DNA from 3 places in the Cereibacter sediminicola genome. Region 2 is predicted to be linked to each of the others. Evidence: riboswitches for the same ligand, from Rfam matches in the RefSeq annotation. Region 2 holds a riboswitch; each other region holds the start of a gene.
What was found. A riboswitch is a leader RNA that binds a small molecule or an ion and turns the genes downstream of it on or off. The one in region 2 is predicted to bind cobalamin.

Region 1: another riboswitch for cobalamin. It lies ahead of FG154_RS17085 (hypothetical protein); the one in region 2 lies ahead of FG154_RS13490 (energy-coupling factor ABC transporter permease).
Region 3: another riboswitch for cobalamin. It lies ahead of bluB (5,6-dimethylbenzimidazole synthase); the one in region 2 lies ahead of FG154_RS13490 (energy-coupling factor ABC transporter permease).

The regions. Positions count from the first base shown of each region.
Region 1 covers NZ_VDEK01000034.1:9,326-14,292, forward strand. Annotated here, with positions in the region: gene pqqE (pyrroloquinoline quinone biosynthesis protein PqqE) at 1-379, shown strand, start outside; gene cobD (threonine-phosphate decarboxylase CobD) at 414-1,388, opposite strand; gene FG154_RS17080 (propanediol utilization protein) at 1,398-2,222, opposite strand; gene FG154_RS17085 (hypothetical protein) at 2,219-2,620, opposite strand; cobalamin riboswitch at 2,706-2,912, opposite strand; gene FG154_RS17090 (endonuclease/exonuclease/phosphatase family protein) at 2,954-3,973, opposite strand; gene FG154_RS17095 (molecular chaperone DjiA) at 3,974-4,657, opposite strand; gene FG154_RS17100 (GNAT family N-acetyltransferase) at 4,689-4,967, opposite strand, start outside.
Region 2 covers NZ_VDEK01000020.1:32,448-37,414, forward strand. Annotated here, with positions in the region: gene FG154_RS13485 (cobyrinic acid a,c-diamide synthase CobB) at 1-276, opposite strand, end outside; cobalamin riboswitch at 362-566, opposite strand; gene FG154_RS13490 (energy-coupling factor ABC transporter permease) at 621-1,298, opposite strand; cobalamin riboswitch at 1,363-1,570, opposite strand; gene FG154_RS13495 (HMA2 domain-containing protein) at 1,933-2,328, opposite strand; gene FG154_RS13500 (heavy metal translocating P-type ATPase) at 2,509-4,620, opposite strand; gene FG154_RS13505 (hypothetical protein) at 4,625-4,967, opposite strand, start outside.
Region 3 covers NZ_VDEK01000007.1:109,527-114,493, reverse strand. Annotated here, with positions in the region: gene FG154_RS07350 (HAD-IC family P-type ATPase) at 1-2,207, shown strand, start outside; gene bluB (5,6-dimethylbenzimidazole synthase) at 2,251-2,943, opposite strand; cobalamin riboswitch at 2,989-3,167, opposite strand; gene FG154_RS21395 (hypothetical protein) at 3,183-3,854, shown strand; gene FG154_RS07335 (curlin repeat-containing protein) at 3,919-4,263, shown strand; gene csgH (curli-like amyloid fiber formation chaperone CsgH) at 4,260-4,661, shown strand; gene FG154_RS07325 (helix-turn-helix transcriptional regulator) at 4,744-4,967, shown strand, end outside.

The DNA of each region.
Region 1 (4,967 bases), on a different contig from region 2:
GGCACGGCAGTTCTTCAACATCTCGCCCTCGGGGAAGGTTCTGCCCTGCCACGCCGCCGAGACGATCACCGGGCTGCGGTTCGATTCGGTGCGCGAGGCGCCGCTGGCCGAGATCTGGCAGCGGTCCGAGGCGCTGAACCTCTACCGCGGCACGGCCTGGATGCAAGAGCCCTGCCGGTCCTGCATCCACGCCGAAGAGGACTTCGGCGGCTGCCGCTGCCAGGCCTTTGCGCTTGCGGGCGATGCGGCGGCGACCGATCCAGCCTGCGCCAAGTCGCCGCTTCACGCGGGGCTCTTCTCGCTTGCGGGCGCCGAGGCGGAGGCGGGCTCGGACCGATTCCTCTATCGCAACTTCTCGGGCGGTGCCCCCGAGGGGTGAGGCGCCGCGCCGACACTTGTCACGCCGCAGGCTTCTAACGGTTTCCGGGCAGCAGAGCCGCGTCGAGTCGGGCCCATTCCGCCTCGCCCCCCGGCAGGCCGAGGCGGATCAGCCGGTCCGACCAGGGGAAGATCCGGCTCCAGATCCGGGCGTGGGCGAGATGCTCCTGCGCGGCGCGGGCATCCTCGGTCTCATAAAGGCGGAAGAGATGCGCGCCGCCCGCCAGCCGCCAGCCCATGCGGGCCGCCAGCGCGTCGAGCCGCGGCCCCTCCGCCGCCAGCCGCTCGGTGGTCGCGCGGGCCCAGTCGCGGTCCGACAGCGCCACCTCTCCGGCTGCGAGGGCCGGACCCGAAACCGCCCAGGGCCCGGCCATCCGCGCCAGCGCCGCAATGTCGAGGGCAGAGCCCAGCACGAAGCCAAGCCTCAGCCCCGCCAGCCCGTAGAACTTGCCGAACGAGCGCAGCACCAGCAGCCCTGGCACCCCCGCCTCGGGCGCAAGCGAAAGCTCGGGCAGCGGGTCGGCGAAGCTTTCGTCCACCAGCAGCCGTCCCACCCGTGGCAGCAGCGCGCGGAGGCTGTGGGGCGCATGGCGCCGGCCGTCGGGATTGTTCGGATGGACGAGAACGGCAAGGTCGGCGCCCGCCAGCGCCTCGAGATCGCCCACCTCCTCGACCTGCCAGCCCGACGCGTGCAGGCTGGCCGCATGTTCGTTGTAGGTCGGCCCGAGGATGCGGGCGCGGCCTGCGGGTGCCAGCCGCGGGACAAGCTGGATGGCCGCCTGCGCGCCCGCCACTGGCAGCATCGGCGCCTCGGTGCGGTAGGCGCTCCGGGCCGACGCCAGCAGCCGGGCCTCGGCGGCCGCATCGGGCAGCGACGTCAGGGCGCGCGGGGGCAGGGGGGGCACCGGGTAGGGCACCCGGTTGATCCCCGTCGAGAGGTCGAGCCAGTCCGCGACCGCGCCGCCGTAGAGCGCCGCCGCGCTGTCAAGGTTGCCGCCGTGGTCGCGCATGTTCCCTCCTCAGGCCCCGCCGATGCGGAAGCGGGTGATGCGGGAAAAGCCGGCTGCCTGCAATGCCCCCCCTGCTGCGGGCGGGACGGCGCCGGGGGGAAAGATCAGGGCCCGCGCGGGTCCCGTGTGCCCGATCGCCCAGCCAAGCGCGCCGAGGCGGGCGGCCAGGGCTTCGGTCGGATCGTCCGCCGGCCCCCTCAGCGCGAGGCAGCGGCGGGCCGAGAGGGTCGCGAGGCGCGCGAGGCCGGGAAGGTCGGCCGTGGCCCACCCCGCCACGAGATCGGCGATGTCGGGGAAGGACAGATCCGCCGGATCCGTTCGCTGGGACGCGCCGAAGAAGCCGCCGACCAGATCCATCCGTGGCAGGGGGCGCAGGTCGGCCAGCACGCGCCCCTCGCGCGAGGCCCAGAGGAGCCGTTCCGGCCGCTCGAACATCAGCGGGTCGCTGGCCCCTTCCGACGCGAGGCAGGCGCGCGCGAGGGTGCCGGTATCGGTGACACCCGCCGCCCGGAGGATCGCCACGCGGGCCGCGGTCGAGGCCCCCGCGCCACCGCCGGGCGGCAGGTCGAGCATGAGGCGGAAGCGCCCTTCCGCCCCTTGGGCCGCGGACAGCAGCCGGCGCAGGGCCGGCAGGGTGAGGATCCGCGCGCCCGGCTGTTCGAGGGCGAGCGGGCCGGGCATCCGAACCGCCTCGGCCCGCAGCGCAGAGCAGGGCAGCGTCACGAGCGCCAGCGGCCCCGAAGGGCCGAGCCGGCCCTGCAGGAACTCGCCCAGATGGCCCGCGACCTGCGCGAACCCTTCGGCTGCATCCGCCTCTGCCCTCGTCTCGATCAATGGAGCGCCGCCTCCGGCTGCAGGCCCGTCCGCGAGGGGCGCGCGGGCGCCGAGGCGAGGACCATCGCCGCCGGCTCGGCCGGAAGACCGCCCGCAAACGAGCCGCCGCCCTCGAGCAGCTCGGCCAGCCGCACGAGTGCCGGCGACCAGTCGCCCGGCTCGAGATCGCAGAAGAGTTGCAGCCCGCCCGTCGTCAGCCGGAACAGCGCCGTGCAGGGCCGGGTGCATCCGGTCAGGCGCACGCAGCCCTGCATCTCGAAGTCGGGCCCCACCAGGCCCTCGGTCGAGCGGGCGGAGTCCGCCAGATGCTCGATCACCGACAGGCCGCTGAGGCAGGGTTGGTGCCGGTGTCGGCACTGGGTCAGGCTGTAGGTCCGTCCGTTCCGCGTCACGATCATCGCGCCCTCCGCGCATCTTGGGGACGGGCAGGCGGAGGGGCGGCGCAGGCGCGCGCACCCTGCGCCCGGGACACCCCGCCCGGCTGTTACAGGTCCGACGACGGCAGGTCTCCTGACTCGCGGGTCTCGGCTTGTCCCGTCCTTCCCGGCCTGTCCTGGGCCAGTGGACATGATGGGACGCGCTCGCCGCCTACAGTTGCGGGGGCAGTCGCGGCTTGGGGCCGAACAGGCCCGCACCGCATTCCCTCTTGGCCCGGGGCTGCCCCCGGGAACCGTCTCGCGCACCATCGGCCTTTCCCGCGCCACGCGCAAGGCCCGCGCGGTCGCAGCCCGCTAGAGTTCGATGTCCAGCGTCACCGGGAAATGATCCGAGGCGGCAAGAAGCGCCTCCTGCAGTTCGGGGATGCGGAAGCAGTTGGGATCGTTCAGCGGATGCCAGATCCGCCAGCGCGGTCCCTTTTCGGCCAGATCGGGCGAGATCATGATGAAATCGAGCAGCGCCTCGAAATACTGGTCCTCGGGCGCGAGCCAGAAGCGCGCCGAGCTGGGCTGGATGCCGACCCGCTGGGTCAGGGCCATGCGCGCATGCGGCTCGTGGAGGCGCAACTCCGGCGGCTCGTCGAGGCCGAGCACGATCTCGATCCCCGAATGGCCGAAGAGCTTTTCATATTCGTCGAGCCCAGGTCCGTCGTTGAAGTCGCCCATCACCATCACGCTCTGGTGCCGGGCCAGGAGCGCGGCCACCCGCCTGCGGATCCAGACACATTCCGCCAACTGCTGGCGGCGGTTCTGGATCGCGATGCGGACCTCTTCGGCGCCGTTGCGCGCGCCGCGCCCGGCCTTGGACTTGGCGTGGACGCCGATCATCCGCAGCGCATGTCCGTCGGCGCGCACCGCCAGTTCCAGAGGCGGCTTGGAGAAGCGGATCGCCTCGGGCGCGGCATCCACGTCGATGTCGAAGCGGAAGATCTCGTCGAACCGCGGCGCCTTGGGGCTGGTCTGCGGGTCGTGCCGCGCCTCGATCCGCGACGGATCGAACAGAAGCGCGATCTCCTGATCGGTTTCGTTGGCAAAGCCCATGATCGCCTGCGAGGCGCGAAGCTCGAAGGTGCGGGCGAAGGTCTCGAGCGCCTTGACGGTCGAGCGCCGACGCCCGTGGTTCGGTGCCTCGATCACCATGATCGCGTCGGCATCGAGGGCGGTGAACACGATGCCGAGCGATTCGATCTGGTTCCGGCGGGTGATCTCGTAGCGTCCCGAGAGTTCGTTGTCGGCCAGAAGCCGCCCGCGGTCGTCAAAGAGCGCGTTGAACCACTCGACGTTGTAGGTCGCGATGCGCAGCCGCCGTCCCATTCACGCCGCCTGTTTCGCGCTGATCTCCTCCCAGGCGCGGTTGATGTCGATGAGCCGCCGCTCGGCCAGCTTCACCGCCTCTTCCGGGACGCCGCGCGCCACCATCCGGTCCGGGTGGCAGTCGCGGACGGCGCGCTTCCAGGCCGACCGGATCTCGGTCAGGGGCGCATCGTGCCCCACGCCCAGCACGTCGTAGGGATCGCGCGGCGCGTCGCCGACGAAGCGGGCGCGCAGCGCGCGGAAGCAGCGATCGCTCAGCCCGAAGATCCGGGCCACTTCGGACAGGAAGGCGTCCTCGTCCGGGTGATAATGGCCGTCCGCCACCGCGATGTGAAAGAGCCCCTCGGCCAGATCGGCGAGGATCTGGTCGTCGTCGCGGAACATGCGCTTGATCTTGCGGGCATAGGCATCGAACCCGGCCACATCCTGCCGCGCGAGGTTGAAGACGCGGGCCGCGTTGGCCTCTTCGCCGGGCGGGATCGCAAAGATCTGGCGGAAGGCGGCCACCTCGTCGCGCGTCACCTGCCCGTCGGCCTTGGCCATCTTCGCGCCAAGGGCGATCACGGCGATGGTGAAGGCCACCGACCGCTCGGGCGGGGTGCGAAGGCGGTCGAGCACGGCCGACAGCCCCTCGCCCGAGGCGAGGGCGGCCAGCGCGTCGGTGATGCGGCTCCAGATCGACATGGGATCAGCATAGACCCCGCGGCGGCCGGTGTCAGGAGAGGAATTTCTGCATCAGCACAAGGTCGAGCCAGCGCCCAAACTTGCGGCCGACCTGCGGCAGCACCGCCGTCTCGGCATATCCCAGCGCCGCATGGAAGGCGCGGCCTTCGGGATTGCCCGCGCTGACGCCTGCGAAAATGGAATGCGCGCCGGCCTGTCGCGCGTGATCCTCGATGGCGGCCATCAGGGCGCGGCCGGTCCCGCGCCCCCGCGCGGCGGGCCCGAGGATGATCGTGTGCTCCATCGTGTGCCGATAGCCCACGCCGCCCCG
Region 2 (4,967 bases):
CAGCGCGCCCAGCAGACCTTCGCCCATCGACCAGCCGTCGAGGTTGAACGACGGCCGCCCCGCCGCCGCGAGGTGGAAGGCGGGGTCGATGTAGTCGGGGCCGTTCTTGAACGGCTGCACGACCAGCCCTTCGTCGCGGAAGGCGCGCAGCAGGCCCAGCGTCATCGTGGTCTTGCCCGATCCCGATCCCGGCGCGGCGATCATCAGCCCCGGCGGCCGGGTCATCGGTGGCACCGCTGCGCTGTCCCGCGCCGGCTGGGTCTTGTCGTCCTGCATCCGAACCTTCCCGTGTCGGCGGAACGGCATGCAGGGGCGGCGAGAGCCGGAAACCGGAACCCGTCGCCGGAACACCCCGTCCGGTCAGCGTCATGTCGAGCTGGCAGGTCTCCCGGCTTGCGGATCCCGGGCACGAAGCCCTGCGGTCGCCCCGCCTTCCCGGCCGGGGCCAGTGGCATCGGGGCAACCTCTCCGGTCACGGTCGCGGGGGCGGCGGCCCCTGGGCCTTGCGGCCTCTGGCCTTCCCTTTTCACCCGCAGGAAGCGGGCACCAGCATCGCGGCATCAAGGACCGTGCCCGGCCAGCGGGCACGGCGAAAGCGGCCCCCCGAAGGGGCCGCGGTGTCAGGCCGCGTGATGCAGCCGGTGGGTGAAGAGGCCGGAGCCCGCGAGGCCACGCAGCGACTTGGCGCCGGCAAGCACCGCCAGATCGGCCAGCGGCTCGATCAGCACCACCAGCATGTAGGCGCTGCCGAAGGCGAGGATCGAGGTCATGTTCTCGGCCCCGAACCCCTGGCCGAGGAAGGCCCAGAACGCCACCCAGGCCACCACGCCGCCCTGATAGGCGGTCGAGAGGGCCAGCGCCTGCCGGTAGTCGAGATCGACATAGGGCGTGTGCGGCGCGATGATCCGCCGGGCCAGCGCCTGCACGGCAAAGAGCGGCACCAGAAGCGTGGTGACGTTCATGCCGTATTGCGGCAGGTCGAAGGGCGCGAACAGCAGCCCCTGGATCAGGAGACCCAGCGCCAGCCCGATGGCCGCGGGCGCGGCGCCCAGGATCAGGAACAGGGTCGAGCCGAGGATCAGGTGAACCTCGGAGACGCCGACCGGATAGTGTGGAAGGATCTCGAAGAAGGCAAAGACCGCCGTGGTTGCAAGGGCGCTGCGCAGGGCCAGCGAGGCGAGGCCGGTTTCGCGCAGGGCCTCCCAGCCGAGCTTCAGCGCATGGCCGCCCGCGGTCGCCGCGGTGGCAAAGCCCAAAATGGCCTTGGCTCCGGTCACCAGACCGGGTTCGATATGCATTGTCGTCCTCCTGACCGTCATCCCCGACGGCGTTTGGGGTTGGGCCGGTGTACCGGCAGTGGCGGCGCGGATGCGCCCGACGGCAGGTCTCCTGACTCGCGGGTCGTGGCCGTCCCCGAACCTTCCCGGCCATCGGCCAGTGGTGTCCATCGGGGCGGCTCGCCGCTCACAGTTGCGGGGGCAGTCGCGGCATCGGGGTTGCCCCCTCACCGTGTTCCCTTTTCATCCCTCGGGCCTCGCGACCCTCGGGAACCGTCGATGACAGGGGGTGGCAGATCCGGGCCGCGCCGTCAATGCGCCGGCTGCTGCCCGATTGGTTGCGAACCTCATCCGCGACCTTTCGGCGCAGGGGGCGAAGGGCAAGGCATCTTGCCAGAACAGAAAGTCGCGCGCCGGGCCCCCTTGGCGGGTCCATGCAGGGACGAAGGCTCATTGGCGAGAGCAAGGGCGCCGATCGTCGAACGCTGGTTCGGAGCTTCGAGCGACGTCGTTCACGGGCGCGCGTCGGGACACAGCCCACTGGTGGCGTTATTGGCAGTCCGGATCTCCTGGCGCGAACCCGCGCCACGCACATCGATCAGAGCGAAACGCCCCGACCGATTGCGGGGCCGGGAAAGAGCCCGGTCGTGCGCCTTCAGCGTCCGAGCAGAACGGTCCGCAGGCTGTACTCGAGCGTCCGCTGCACGATGGTGGCGAACATCGCCTGTCCCACCATCTCGCCGACGCTGCGCGAGACGTTTTCGCCGATGCGGCCGCGGGCGGCGGCGGGCACCGGCGTCTCCAGCGGGACGCGGCTGACCTCGGGCGGCTCGCTGTGGGCACGCAGCACCTCGACCACCCGGTCGAGCGGGGCGAGGGCGCGATCGTAATGCACGACCACCGATGCCGCGGCGGGGTTGATCTCCACCCGCTCGACGCCCTCGATCGCGCGCAGGGCGGACACCAGAGCCTCGCGCAGGGTAGCAGCCTTCGGCATGCCGGGCACCCGGAAACGGGCGCGGCCCGGGACATGGTGGACGAAGTAGGACATGCCGTATGCCTCCTGAACTTGTGCCGGACCCCGACGGCCGGGACTGCATCTTACCCGACAAAAACCGTAGGAAACAAATCGGGGGCCGTCAATGTTCTTTTTCCGGCACAGGGGTCCGGGACGGCACATGAAAACGCGCGCAGCCCGGGCTGCGCGCGTTTTCAACGGGCATTGCCGTTTTCAGCGGCGTTCCTGCTCCGGCAGCCCGGCCCGGGCGAGCGCATGGGCCAGGAGCGCGATGGTCGAGCCGTTGTGCATGAGCGAGGCTGCGGCCGGCGCCAGCCACCCCGCCGAGGCCGCCGCGAAGAGGCCGGTATTCACCGCCATCGCGATCCTGAAGTTGGTGTCGATGATCTGCATGGCGCGCGTGGCGCCCTCGCGCGCATCGGCCACCAGCCCGATCCGATCGTCCATCAGGATGATGTCGGCCGTCGCGCGGGCAATGTCGGCGCCCAGCGGCATGGCGATGCCGACATGGGCCGCGGCCAGTGCGGGGGCATCGTTGATCCCGTCGCCCACGAAGACAACGCGCCGGCCTTCGCGCTTCATCGCCGTGACGATCTCGGCCTTGTCCTCGGGCTGAAGCTCGGCCAGCACCTGATCCAGCCCGAGCGCCGCCCCCATCGCCTCGGCCCGGCCGCGCCGGTCGCCCGAGAGCATCACGATCCGCGACACGCCCGAGGCGCGCAGCCGGTCGATGGTGGCGCGGGCGTCCGCCCGCAACTCGTCGCGCAGGCCGATCATGCCGATCGGCCGCGTGCCGTGGCCGATGAAGAGCACCATCTTGCCCGCCTCCGCCAGCCTGTCGACGGCGCAGCCGTGGGCGGCGAAGGAGACGCCCAGCTCTTCAAGGAAGCGGCGGCTGCCGAGGCGGACCATCGCCCCCTCGACCTCGGCGAACAGCCCGCGTGCGACCTCGGTGCCGACGTCGCCGTGCGGCAGGTGGCCGGTGCCCTCGCGCGTGCCCGCCGCCGCCACGGCCTTGGCCACGGGATGCGAGGAATGCTCCTCAATCGAGGCCGCCAGCGCCAGCAGCCGCCGCGCCTCCCAGTCGGGATCGAGCGAGATCACATCGGTCACCACCATCGCGCCGTGGGTCAGCGTGCCGGTCTTGTCGAAGACCACCGTGTCGATCTGAGCGAGCTTTTCCAAACAGGGGCCGCCCTTGATCAGCACCCCCGCCCGCGCGCCCTTGGCCATGGTCGCCCGCACCGCAACCGGCGTCGTCAGCTTCACCGGGCAGGCGTAGTCGATCAGGAACACCGAGGCGAGGCGCTTCACGTCCCGCGTCAGGATCAGCGTCGCCAGCCCGATGCCGAGCGTGGTGTAGACCCGGCGGTTGGCGTTCTCCTCAGCCAGCCGCTCGCCCTCGGATCGCGTGGTGAGCGACTCGTGGATGAAGGCCGCGATCCGTGCCGTCGTCGTCTCGTCGCCGACGCGCTGCGCCTCGATCCTGAGCCGCCCGCTCTCGACGGTCGAGCCTGCGATCATCGCGGCGCCGGTCTCCTTGATCACCGGCAGGCTCTCGCCCGTCACGGAGGCCTCGTTGACCTGCGCCCGACCGTCGATCACCACGCCATCGACGGGCACCAGCTCGCCGGCGCCAACCACGACCGTGTCGCCGGTCACGACCTCGCGGAAGGGGATGCGAAGCGTCTCGCCCTCCCGTTCCACCCAGACCGTCTCGGGGTGCGGTTCGAGTAGCGCCTGCAACAGCGAGGTGGCGCGGCGGGCGGTGGTTTCCTCGAGATACTCCCCGCCCGACATCAGCGTGTCTGTGAAAAGCGCGGTGCGGAAGCCGCCGCGCGCCGCGCCGATGCCCACGGCAAGCGCATCGAGCACCTCGACGGTGATCCCGTGGGTCACCAGCGATCTCGCACCCGTCAGAAGCCGCGGCGCGATCATCGCCCAGGCGGCGGCGGTGCCGAGCCGCGCCGGCAGCGCCGGCAAGGTCGCGATCAGCGCAAGGCGCAGCACCAGCGGCCAGAGCCGGGGCTCCTCCTCGTCGTCGAAATGGGCGGGCGCAGGACGCGGCACGGCATGGGCCAGCACGGCCGGCGGACCGCCCGCTATCCGCAGCACCGCACTCCGGGTCTCGGCCCGGCCGTCATGCTCGACCACCAGCGACCGGGCGGCGGCGTTCAGGCGCGCCGAGCGCACGCCTGGCAGGGTCAAGACCGCCTCGGCGAGGCTCGGGCCGAAGCCCGCCGACCGCAGGCGCAGCCGGCAGGGCAGTTCATGAGCAATCTCGACCGGCGCGGCCGGTTCGATAAGGCGTTCCGGCCGCGACATCGGATCACTCACCCTTGTGGGCGCGAACCTCGGCCTCGGCGTCGCGGAACCGCTCGCGGGTTTCCTGCAGCCCGCCCTGCAGCCCCATCCATAGCTGCATCGCGCCCCGCATCACGCTGCGCTGCACCGCCTCGTTCGAGAGGACATAGGTGATCGCGCCCCCCACCAGCAGCCCGGCCACGAAGCGGCCGTTCAGCATCGATGCATTGGCGGGCGTCGCGGCGGCCTGCGCGGTCGGTTGTGCTGTCGGGGGCCAACCTGCGGCGGGTTGCGGCCAAGGGGCAGGCTGTGCGGCCCAGCCCGGTCCGGGCCAGCAGGCGCTGCGCGGCACGCGGGCACCGCCCGGC
Region 3 (4,967 bases), on a different contig from region 2:
TGCTCGAGGCGGGCGACAAGGTTCCCGCCGACCTGAGGGTTCTCAGGGCGCATGGGCTGGCCGCGCAGGAAGCGATCCTGACGGGGGAGTCCGTTCCCGTCGCCAAGGAGACCGGGCCCGTTGCACCGGAGGCCGCACTGGGCGACAGGCGCTCGATGCTCTGGTCGGGAACGCTGGTCACCAGTGGCACCGCCACCGGGCTGGTGGTGGCCACCGGCCGCGCGACCGAGATCGGCCGGATCGGCAAGCTGCTCGCGGGGGTCGAGACGCTGACCACCCCGCTCGTGGCGCAGATGGACCACTTTGCACGCTGGCTGTCGTTCCTGATCCTGATCGCGGCGGCCCTGCTGCTGCTTTACGGGTATTTCGTCGGGCACCGTGACTTTGGCGAGATGTTCATGGTCGTGGTGGGCGTGGCGGTCGCCGCGATCCCCGAGGGCCTGCCGGCGGTCATGACGATCACGCTGGCCGTGGGCGTGCAGTCGATGGCGCGGCGCAACGCCATCGTCCGCCGCCTGCCCGCGATCGAGGCCATCGGGTCGGTCTCGGTGATCTGCACCGACAAGACGGGAACGCTCACCCGAAACGAGATGGTGGTCGCCGCCGCCGAGACACCCGACGGGGCGTTCGCCATCTCTGGTGAGGGGTACGCGCCCGAGGGCCGCATCACGCCCGAGGGGGACCTCGCCCGCCTCGCCCGCGCGGCGCGGTTGTGCAACGACGCGGCCCTCGCGCTCCGCGACGGGGTGTGGCATGTCGAGGGCGATCCGATGGAAGGCGCCCTTCTCGCCTTTGCCCGCAAGGCCGCGGACGCCGCGCCGGACCCCGTGCGGCACGACGCCATCCCCTTCGACTCGCGGCACCGCTTCATGGCGGTCCTGACCGAAGAGGACGGCGCCCGCCTGATCCATGTGAAGGGCGCGCCCGAGCGTGTTCTGCGCATGTGCAAGGGCATCGCGCTCGACCATTGGCACGCGCGCGCCGAGGCGATGGCGCATCAGGGTCTGCGGGTGCTGGCCCTCGCCGAGCGGCCGGCGACGGGGGATGCAATCGACCCCCGAGACCTCGAGGGCGGGCTGGAGTTCCTGGGCCTCGTGGGGCTGATCGACCCGCCGCGCCCCGAGGCGATCACCGCCGTGGCCGACTGTCTTGCGGCCGGGATCCGGGTCAAGATGATCACGGGGGACCACGCCGGCACCGCCGCGGCCATCGCAGCCCGGATCGGGCTGGCCAACCCCTCGCGGGTTCTGACGGGCGCCGATCTCGACCGGCTCGACGAGGCGCAACTGGCCCTCGAGGTGGTGAGCGTGGATGTCTTTGCCCGCACCAGCCCCGAGCACAAGCTGCGCCTAGTGACCGCGCTGCAGGCCTCGGGTCTGTCGGTCGCCATGACGGGCGACGGGGTCAACGACGCGCCCGCCCTCAAGCGCGCCGACGCGGGCATCGCGATGGGCCAGAAGGGCTCGGAGGCGGCCAAGGAAGCCGCCGATCTCGTGCTGGCCGACGACAACTTCGCCTCGATCGCCGCAGCCGTGCGCGAAGGCCGCACGGTCTATGACAATCTCAGGAAGGTGATCAGCTGGACCCTGCCCACCAACGCGGGCGAGTCGCTCGTGGTGGTTCTGGCGGTGCTGGCCGGCCTCGCCCTGCCGGTGACGGCGGTCCAGATCCTCTGGATCAACCTGATCACCGCGGTCACTCTGGGGCTTGCGCTGGCCTTCGAGCCCACCGAGGCCGGGACGATGTCCCGCCCGCCCCGGCGGCGCGACATGCCGATCCTGACGGGCGGACTGGTCTGGCATGTGGTGCTGGTGGCCTTCCTGTTCCTTGCCGCGGTGTTCGGCATCTTCAGCTATGCCATCGACCGCGGCTATCCGCTCGCCCTGGCGCAGACGATGGCGATGAACACGCTCGTGGTGCTCGAGATCTTCCATCTCTTCTTCATCCGCAACATCCACGGCACCTCGCTGACATGGGCCGCGGTGCGGGGAACGCGCGTGGTCTGGATCGTTGTCGCCACAGTAACGGCGGCGCAGCTGGCCGTCACCTATGTGCCGTTCCTGCAGCGCCTCCTCGGCACCGAGGCGGTTCCGACCGCCGACGGCCTCCTGGTCGTCGCCATGGGCGCGGTGTTCTTCGCCCTGATCGAGATCGAGAAGCAGATCCGGCTCGGCCTCACCCGGAGCGACAGCCGCAGGACAGCGTGACGCCTCACGACCGCCGGCCGAGGGATCGGCCGGCGGCAGCCCTTCAGAGCGCGCGGTCGGCCTGCCAGCCTTCCTCCATCAGCAGATCGTCCAGTGGCAGCCGCTGGCGCCAGCCCTTGAGCGCAAGCTCGGGTGCGGCATAGAAGCGATCCACATGGCCCACGCAGAGATAGGCCACGATCTTCACCGCCTCGGGGATGCCGAGGATGGAGCGAAGCTCCTCCTCGCGGTAGATGCTGACCCAGCCGACCCCCAGCCCCTCGGCCCGCGCCGCCAGCCACAGGTTCTGAACCGCGCAGACCGTGGAATAGAGGTCCATCTCGGGATTGTGGGTGCGCCCGAGCACCACCTCTCCGCAGCGGTTGCGGTCGCAGGTCACGCAGATGTTCAGCGGCGCCTTGAGGATCCCCTCGAGCTTGAGCGAGCGGTAGGTGTCGCGCTTGTCCTCCGGGAACAGCTCGGCGGCCTCGTCGTTGGCGCGGCGGAAGGCGGCGTGCACTTCGGCGCGGCGGGCGGCGTCGCGGATCAGGATGAAGTTCCACGGCTGCATGAAGCCGACCGAGGGCGCGAGATGCGCCGCCTCGAGCACGCGGCGGAGGGCCGCCGGATCCACCGGATCGGGCAGGAACTCGTCCCGGACGTCGCGGCGCTCGGCGATGATGTCGTGGAGGGCCTGGCGCTCGGCTTCGGTGAAGCGGCGGGCGGGAAGGGGTTGCGGAAGGGTCGATGCCGACATGGATCGGATCCTCTGGTCATGACGATCCCGCCGCCGTCCACGCGGCAGGAACCTCTTTGTCAGGCCGGTCTTCTGGCTCCGGTTCACCTGCCCTCGGGCGCCTTCCCGGCGAACCGGTGGCCTCCTGCCCGAAGCATCCCCGTTACAGCGGCGGGCCCGCGCCGGACTTGCACCGGCTTCCCGATTCTCCGCCCGCGGGCGGCACCTGACGCACCGCTGAGACCAGATCGGAAGCGGAAGTGCAACCTGCCCCGGACAGGCCCGGCGCCGCACCTGCCGAGCGCGCATCCGGCGGACGGCAGGCCGCGTTTGCCCTGCCCGCCATCCGGCGTCTGCGATCCGCAGCGGCCAGGCCGTGGCGGACGCGGCAACTTCCGGTGCATCTGTACCTGTCAGAGGCGCAGACACCGCCAACCGACGACATCTGCACCGCCGATCCGGTTGTCGCGCCGGATCGGATGACGCTTTCCCATCCCCGCCGACTCGGCCAGGGTGAGAGCATCCCCTTGCCGATCAGAGAGATCGGATTTTTCACAAGGGGATTGAAAATGAAAACGCTCTTCCTTTCGGCCGTTGCTCTGAGCCTTCTCGCCGTTGGTGCCGCCGGTGCGGGAAACCTGTCGGTCACCGAGCAGCTGGGATCCTTCAATGGGTCGATGACCTCGCAGGGCGGAGACTGGAACCGCTCCTACACGGGTCAGCTCGGGATCGGTAACTCCAGCACGACGATGCAGCGCGGCATCGGCAACCTGTCCGAAACGATGCAGCGCGGCATCGGCAACAACTCGTTCACCGGCCAGATCGGCATCGGCAACGGGTCGATGACGAACCAGTCCGGCGTCCGGGGCCATATGTCCGAGACTTATCAGTCGGGCGTGGGCAACGTGTCGATCACGGATCAGCATGACTGAACATGAGCAGCCGGCGGCCCCGGAAGGGGCCGTCGCAAACCTCATTCCTGAACGGGGAAATGCCATGCTTAGATCCATGATGATGACGTCTGCCCTGATCCTGACACCTGCGCTCCTCGCCGCGCAGGAGATGCCGTTGAGCGACAGGTCATGGGGCAACCGCGCCTCGACCACACAGATCGGGTCGAACAACAGTTCCACCATCTCGCAAAGCGGCAAGGGCAATGTCGCGATCAGCGTTCAAAGCGGCGACGGACATGTCCGCAACATCACCCAGCAGGGCGATTTCCAGGGCTTTGCCGGGCTTCAGGTCTCAAGCCGCTACCAGCAAGCCGCGGGGACCGAGACCCGCACGGGGGGCAACGCACGATCGAGCGTCACCGTCGAATTCGAGACGGTGCCGAAATGACCCTGAGGTTCGGTCCTGCGGCGGGGCGGCGGCTGCTGGCCTCGGGCGCCGCGATCCTGTCCCTGTGCGGCGCCGTGCAGGGTGAGGAGCAACCGTCGGGCGGAGCGGCGGGCGACGGGATCCGGTGCGAGATCCGCATCACGTCGAACGGCGGCCTGACGGAATATGCGGGGCTCGCCTGGGCGGCGCGGCGGGTTGAGGGGGAGTATGATCTCACCGTGTCGTCGCGCGGGGCGGGCGGCGTCTCGAATACGGTTCAGCGGGGGCGCTTCGTGCTCGAGCCGCACAGGCAAAGCGTCCTGAGCCGCGTTCAGGTCATGGCCGGACGGGCAGGCACGGTTCAGGCACGCCTGTCGATCCGTTCGAATGGCCGGGAACTGTGCCAATTCACCTCCTGATTGCCTGGCGCGGTGACCGCAGTCAATGCCGGCGGCCCCGGCTGCGCCGACCATCGAAGCAATGGCGAGTACGGAGGGTTTCATGGAACTCCTGCCACTGCTTCCGGGCCATGTCGGTGACCTCTACGATCGGGCCCTCGACGGCGATCTGATCGCCGGGATACTCGACCTCCTGACGGAAGCTGCGACGAAGGCTACGGTCCTCGTCATCGGCCAGAACGACGACGCCCCCGCGGGCAATTTCATCCTGCACCGCGGGGGAGAGCTGAGTGCCGCGACGCTGGAGCGGCTGCGCCGCCGCCCCGC